Roseobacter denitrificans OCh 114: one gene and its partner. Each later gene encodes a partner of the first gene's protein in a complex. Links are inferred from orthologs where the notes say so. Each region holds a gene or a part of one and is shown in the gene's direction. Other genes may lie near its edges.

Evidence for each region.
Region 2: the proteins of uvrB (region 1) and RD1_RS15485 are in contact, whole or in part, in a crystal structure (PDB 7EGT), measured with the Thermus thermophilus proteins. The link is inferred for Roseobacter denitrificans OCh 114 from one-to-one orthologs. Residues at the interface, in WP_096411307.1 of Thermus thermophilus: Glu23, Leu25, Arg26, Asp27, Gly28, Glu29, Arg30, Phe31, Arg55, Glu326, Asp327, Phe328, Glu379, Ser382, Gln383, His398, Gly400, Arg401; in WP_096412145.1 of Thermus thermophilus: His654, Arg656, Phe657, Gln666, Asp668, Glu669, Lys680, Arg681, Leu682, Ser683, Lys685, Tyr686, Ala687.

Annotation. Positions count from the first base shown.
Region 1 is NC_008209.1:1,214,204-1,217,511, reverse strand. What follows is about bases 104-3,090. They hold uvrB (excinuclease ABC subunit UvrB), read left to right. Parts: upstream 104-491; coding sequence 492-2,690; downstream 2,691-3,090. Other genes in these bases: RD1_RS05780 (T4SS efffector SepA family protein), read right to left, coding at 2,687-3,090; RD1_RS05790 (ETC complex I subunit), read right to left, coding at 104-209. Also shown: more of RD1_RS05790, read right to left, coding at 1-103; more of RD1_RS05780, read right to left, coding at 3,091-3,244. UniProt on the Escherichia coli protein: The UvrABC repair system catalyzes the recognition and processing of DNA lesions. A damage recognition complex composed of 2 UvrA and 2 UvrB subunits scans DNA for abnormalities.
Region 2 is NC_008209.1:3,237,336-3,240,766, reverse strand. Bases 35-3,144 are described here. They hold RD1_RS15485 (ATP-dependent helicase), read left to right. Parts: upstream 35-428; coding sequence 429-2,861; downstream 2,862-3,144. Other genes in these bases: RD1_RS15480 (DUF1868 domain-containing protein), read left to right, coding at 2,951-3,144; RD1_RS15490 (alpha-hydroxy acid oxidase), read right to left, coding at 35-323. In the rest of the region: more of RD1_RS15490, read right to left, coding at 1-34; more of RD1_RS15480, read left to right, coding at 3,145-3,431. UniProt on the Escherichia coli protein: A helicase with DNA-dependent ATPase activity. Unwinds DNA duplexes with 3'-5' polarity. Translocates on single-stranded DNA with 3'-5' polarity. Initiates unwinding more efficiently from a nicked substrate than double-stranded DNA.

The DNA of each region.
Region 1 (3,308 bases):
ATGCCATTCTCGCGCGCATATTCCACCGCGGCTTCCTTGGAGTCAAAGCGCAGCCTGACCTGCGACTGCATATCGCTAGACGATGTCCACCCCATCAACGGATCAACCTCGCGCGAGGACTGAGGCGCGAACTCCAGTATCCATTTATGCGTTTTCGCCAAGCCGGATGACATTGCGGTTCGGGCAGGTTGATAAATTCGCGCGCGCATCGTGCCACTCCTCAAAAATCATGCATGTATATCGGCAATTTTCCCCTCAAGAGCAAGACGCCAAATACGCGCATCCCGGCTAATTTAACTCAAAGGCGTAGCGCAAGGGCCCCAGAAAATCCGACGGTCGCGCCCGGCCTGACAACGGGCCGTTGCGCGACGGGGCCCCGACGCGCCCCCGCCGTCCCGTTTGCTTTCCTGCCAAAACATGTCAGCAAGCACAGGCACTGGCCTTGATCATGGCGCAGATAAGCGCATCTTGGCAGGGAAAGAGAGAACCGCATGCCCTACGCACATTCCGACACCACCGAGGCCGTTCTGGCCAACGCTGCACCCGACGTGCGCGCCCGCGAGAAACTGGAGGGTGGCAAGCGCTTCAAGCTGGCGACCGACTTCGAACCCGCAGGTGACCAGCCCACCGCCATCAAGGAACTCGCTGCCGGTGTGCTGAGCGGGGAACGCGACCAAGTGCTTCTGGGGGCGACCGGCACGGGCAAGACCTTTACCATGGCCAAGGTGATCGAGGAAACGCAACGCCCCGCGATCATTCTGGCCCCCAACAAAACCCTCGCTGCCCAGCTCTATGGCGAGTTCAAAGGGTTCTTTCCCGATAACGCGGTGGAGTATTTCGTCAGCTTCTACGACTACTATCAGCCCGAAGCCTATGTGGCGCGCTCGGATACCTACATCGAGAAAGAGAGCCAGATCAACGAACAGATCGACCGCATGCGCCACTCCGCGACACGCGCCCTGCTTGAACGCGACGACGTGATCATCGTGGCCTCGGTGTCCTGCATCTATGGCATCGGATCGGTGGAAACCTACGGCGCCATGACGCAGGACCTCAAGACCGGGCGGATGTATGACCAGCGACAGGTGATGGCGGATCTGGTGGCGCAGCAATACCGCCGCAACGATCAGTCCTTTCAGCGTGGGTCTTTCCGGGTGCGCGGCGACAGCCTCGAAATCTTTCCCGCCCACCTTGAAGACCGCGCCTGGAAGTTGTCTTTTTTCGGCGAAGAACTGGAATCTATCACCGAATTCGACCCGCTGACCGGTGAGAAAACCAACACATTCGAGCAAATCCGCGTTTATGCCAACAGCCACTACGTGACGCCGAAACCCACGATGCAGCAGGCAATCATCAGCATCAAGAAAGAGCTGCGCACCCGGCTCGATCAACTCGTGGGCGATGGCAAACTGCTCGAAGCGCAGCGGCTGGAGCAGCGCACGAACTTCGACCTTGAGATGCTGGAAGCCACGGGCGTGTGCAACGGGATCGAGAACTATTCGCGCTATCTGACCGGTCGCGCACCGGGGGAGCCGCCCCCCACGCTCTTTGAATTCATCCCCGACAACGCCATCGTCTTTGCCGATGAGAGCCACGTCTCCGTGCCGCAGATCGGCGGCATGTACAAAGGCGACTACCGGCGCAAATTCACGCTGGCCGAACACGGGTTCCGCCTGCCTTCCTGCATGGACAACCGCCCCCTCAAGTTCGAGGAATGGGACGCCATGCGCCCGCAATCGGTCTTTGTTTCCGCCACGCCCGCCGCCTGGGAAATGGACCAGACAGGCGGTGTGTTTACCGAACAGATCATCCGCCCCACCGGCCTGATCGACCCGGAAATCGAAATCCGCCCGGTCGAGATGCAGGTGGACGATCTGCTGGATGAAGTACGCAAGGTGGCCGCCGATGGCTTCCGCACACTGGTCACGACGCTCACCAAACGCATGGCCGAGGACCTCACCGAATACATGCACGAACAGGGCATCCGCGTGCGCTACATGCACAGCGATATCGACACGCTGGAACGCATTGAAATCCTGCGCGATCTGCGGCTGGGTGCCTTTGACGTGCTGATCGGGATCAACCTGCTGCGCGAAGGTTTGGACATCCCCGAATGTGGGCTGGTGGCGATTCTGGATGCGGATAAGGAAGGCTTCCTGCGCTCTGAAACCTCACTGATCCAGACCACGGGGCGCGCCGCGCGCAATGCCGAAGGGCGCGTGATCATGTACGCCGACCGCATTACCGGCTCGATGGAACGCGCGATCGAGGAAACCAACCGCCGCCGCGCCAAACAGATCGCCTATAACGAAAAACACGGCATCACCCCGACAACGGTGAAAAAGAACGTCGAGGATATCCTCGCCGGGCTTTACAAAGGCGACACGGACCAATCCCGCGTCACCGCCAAGATCGACAAGCAGATGGCGGGCGGCAACCTGCAGGCGGTGCTGGACGGGCTGCGCACGGATATGCGCAAGGCCGCCGAGAACCTCGAATTCGAAGAGGCCGCAAGGTTGCGCGACGAAGTCAAACGCCTCGAAGCCGTCGACCTCGCCATCGCCGACGACCCCATGGCGCGTCAGTATGCAGTGGAAAAAGCCGTGGAAGACAGCGCCAAAGCCTCAGGCCGCAGCACACTGGGCCGCGGCGGCATGCGCGGCGGGGTGAAGCGGAAGCGGGGGCGTTAAATTTTGATCCTCGCACGCTCTCCTGGAAGGTATGCGCCTTTCTTGTCCCTCCAAACAAAGTCGATCTGCAAACTTTGTTTCAACGAACGTGCTGATCGAATTGCTATCTCAATCGCATCGTCAGACGAAACGCCTTGGTAGGATAAGTTCAGTTCTGGCAAAAATTTGTAACCCTCATCACTCTTCACGCCTTCTACGATATTTGCACCGGAACAATTCTTGACAGCCCTGAATTCGCCGTGTTCGTTCCAAAGCGCATGTAAAGATGCTTTAACCAAAGCGTCCCAAGTCGGCTTTTCGATTTCGCGGCCTGCAAATGAACCTTCCAAAACTTTTGTGTGACGCAACGGAGGAACCTCATGTGGACCAAAGTGCTTACCCATCCGCGTTGCTAATTCAACCTCAGTCCGGCTACTCCGTGAGTCCTTTGCGGCTTCTGCGGCTTCTGCAATATCCAAAACCTTAGCAAAAGCGGTGGCCGCACTGTCTACTAGCGGCGTCGCAAAGGCCTGCAGTCGCTGAAAATCACGTGCATATACTTCAATGTTCTGCATTTCATATTTTCCTTTCATATTTTCATATATCCATATTTCCCTAAACCGTCAACTTGAAAATACC
Region 2 (3,431 bases), 2.0 Mb from region 1 along the record:
GAATAGGGGATCTGTGCGCGCGCCGCTGCGCGGGCCAGATGCCCTTCGGCATCGGGCCACATCAGCCCGGACATGCCCACAGGTGCGACCCCGAACGGCAGCGGGCGTTTCACGTCGAGAAACGCGGTGCTCAGATCAGGGGCGAATTCGCCATGCAGGATCGAGGGGCGCAGGCCAATACGGTCCAATGCAGTACGGTTACGCCGCTGCGTGGCCTCGGTGCCGGTTGCCGAATCGAGATACTCCCACACGAATTTCGGTATACGGGCGCGGGCGCGGGTCCGCAGATCGGCGATCGCGGGATAGCGGTTGTGCAGGCTCATGCGCCTATTTGCCTGCCAGATCAGCGGATTGTCCAGAGCGGAAAAGCTGCAGAACAGAGTGTGAACTTCTCTTTATCTCCGTGCGATCGCGCGCTAGGGTGGGGTATGAGCAGTTTTGATGACATGGACGCTTTTGAGGGCGCATCGCTCTCCGCGCGCGCGATGGCGGCGCGCCCGCAACCCTATCTTGACGGGCTGAACCCCGCGCAACGAGAAGCAGTGGAGCAATTGGACGGACCGGTCCTGATGCTTGCGGGGGCCGGGACGGGCAAGACGCGGGCGCTGACGGCGCGGATAGTGCACCTGCTCAACACAGGGCGCGCGCGCCCGAACGAAGTGCTGGCGGTGACTTTCACCAACAAGGCCGCGCGCGAAATGAAAAACCGCGTCGGCGAAATGTTGGGCCAGCCGATTGAAGGGATGCCATGGCTTGGCACCTTTCATGCGATTTGTGTCAAACTGCTGCGCCGCCATGCGGAACTGGTGGGGTTGAAGTCGAATTTTACCATTCTGGACACGGACGATCAGTTGCGCCTGCTCAAGCAATTGGTGTCTGCCGAAGGCATTGACGACAAACGCTGGCCTGCCCGGCAGTTGGCCAGCATCATAGATGGCTGGAAAAACAGCGCATTCACGCCCGAAAAGGTGCCGACGAGCGAGGCGGGGGCGTATAACCACAAGGGCGTCAAGCTTTACGCCCAGTATCAGCGCCGCCTGATCGAGTTGAACGCGGTCGATTTCGGCGATCTGTTGTTGCATATGGTGACGATCTTTCAGACGCATGAGGACGTGCTGAAACAGTATCAGCGCTGGTTCGCCTATATCCTCGTGGATGAGTATCAGGATACGAACGTCGCGCAGTATCTGTGGCTGCGGCTTTTGGCGGCGGGTCACAAGAACATCTGCTGTGTGGGCGATGACGACCAGTCGATCTATGGCTGGCGCGGGGCGGAGGTGGGCAACATCCTGCGCTTCGAAAAAGACTTCCCCGGCGCACATGTGGTCAGACTGGAACAGAATTACCGCTCCACCCCGCATATTCTGGCCGCCGCCTCGGGCGTGATCGCGGGCAATGAGGGCCGTCTTGGCAAGACCCTTTTTACCGACGTGACCGAGGGTGAAAAAGTCCGCCTGATCGGGCATTGGGATGGTGAGGAAGAGGCCCGCTGGATCGGGGATGAAATCGAAGCCGCCCAACGCGGCACCCGCGGGCTTGAGAAATTCAGCCTTGATGACATGGCGATCCTTGTGCGTGCGAGCCACCAGATGCGCGCGTTTGAAGACCGATTCCTGACCATCGGTCTGCCCTACCGCGTCATCGGCGGCCCGCGCTTTTACGAGCGGATGGAGATCCGCGATGCCATGGCCTATTTCCGCGTCGTTGTCAGCCCGGACAATGATCTGGCGTTTGAGCGGATCGTGAACACGCCCAAACGCGGCCTTGGCGACAAGGCGCAGCAGACCATTCAGACGACAGCGCGCGCAAATGGCGTCTCCCTCTTTGAAGGCGCGCGCTTGGCCGTTGCCCAAGGGTTGATCAAAGGCAAGGGTGGCGCGGAATTGCGCAAACTGGTTGAGGGGATCGACCGGTGGATCACCATGCTGCATCAGCGCAAACAGGTGGATGGGGATGCGGTCATTGACGACGGGGGCGGGGGCGCGCTTGCGTTTTCTCACATCGAACTTGCCGAGGTCATCCTCGACGAAAGCGGGTATACGACCCATTGGCAAAACGAAAAGACACCCGAGGCGCCGGGGCGTCTGGAAAACCTCAAGGAACTGGTAAGCCAGCTTCAGAACTTTGAGAACCTACAGGGCTTTCTGGAGCATGTCAGCCTGATCATGGACAATGAAAGAGATGCGGGCGAAGAGAAAGTTACCCTCATGACCTTGCATGCCGCCAAGGGAACCGAATTTCCGTTAATTTTCTTACCAGGCTGGGAGGACGGTCTGTTGCCTTCGCAACGTTCAATGGATGAAGGTGGCACCGAAGTTAGAAATGGAAAACGAATTGCCAAAGGTTTAGAGGAAGAACGTAGATTAGCTTACGTGGGTATTACCCGTGCAAAAAAGCTATGTACAATATCGTTTGTAGCCAATCGTCTTATCTTTTCGAAAGGTATGAAGGGCTGGCAGTCTATGATGCCGTCCCGGTTTATCGACGAATTGCCGCCAGAGCATGTGGAAGTTCTGACCCCGCCGGGGCTTTATGGGGGCGGATACGGGGCCGCAGCTCCCCGCAGTACCCTGCATGATCAGGCAGCCGAAGCGAATGTGTATAATTCCCCCGGCTGGCGGCGGCTTCAGGCGCGCAGTCAGGACCGGCCCGTTTCTCAACCCCGCGAGTCGCGCAATACGGTGATTGACGCCTCTGCCTTGTCCAGTTTCGTGATCGGTGAACGGGTTTTCCATCAGAAATTCGGCTATGGTGCCGTGATCGCAATCGAAGGCGACAAGCTGGAGATCGCGTTTGAAAAGGCTGGCACCAAGAAGGTGATAGCCAAATTCATCACGGCAGCGGACGATATTCCGTTCTGAAAAAAATCGCCGCCGTGAAAGGACATTCGCGCAAGCTGCGGGTCGGACAGCCTTTGACGCGGTAGCGCCTGTTGGGAGATACGTGTCGCATGCCAAACCCTTATGTCCAGAAAATGACCAGACGCAACAACGCCAACGATCCGGCGCGGTTGGGCCAGCGCTATAGCCGTACAGCGTTTCTGCCCGAAGCTGGCAACACCGTCATTTGCCATCTTGATACGGCGCACCCGACCCATCACGCGATACTGGCGGCGCGCTCGAAAATGCAGGCGCTGCGCGGTGCCCAACGGTTTTTGTTCACGCCCGCCGCCAGCCTGCACATGACGGTCTTCGAGGGCGCGATCGAAACGCGACGCACGGCGGATGCATGGCCAAAAGACATCAGCCGGGACGCAGGGATCGACCATGCCACGGCGCATGTACTTGAACGGTTGGCCGGCTTCGTGCCGCCGCCCGCGTTTTCTGTGCGCATCGCCGGGGTCGCACCAACGGGACTCATCCTGCAAGGGGCGCAGGAAGCGGATGAGGCAGTATTACGGGCCTGGCGGGACGCGCTGATCGCCCCCTTTG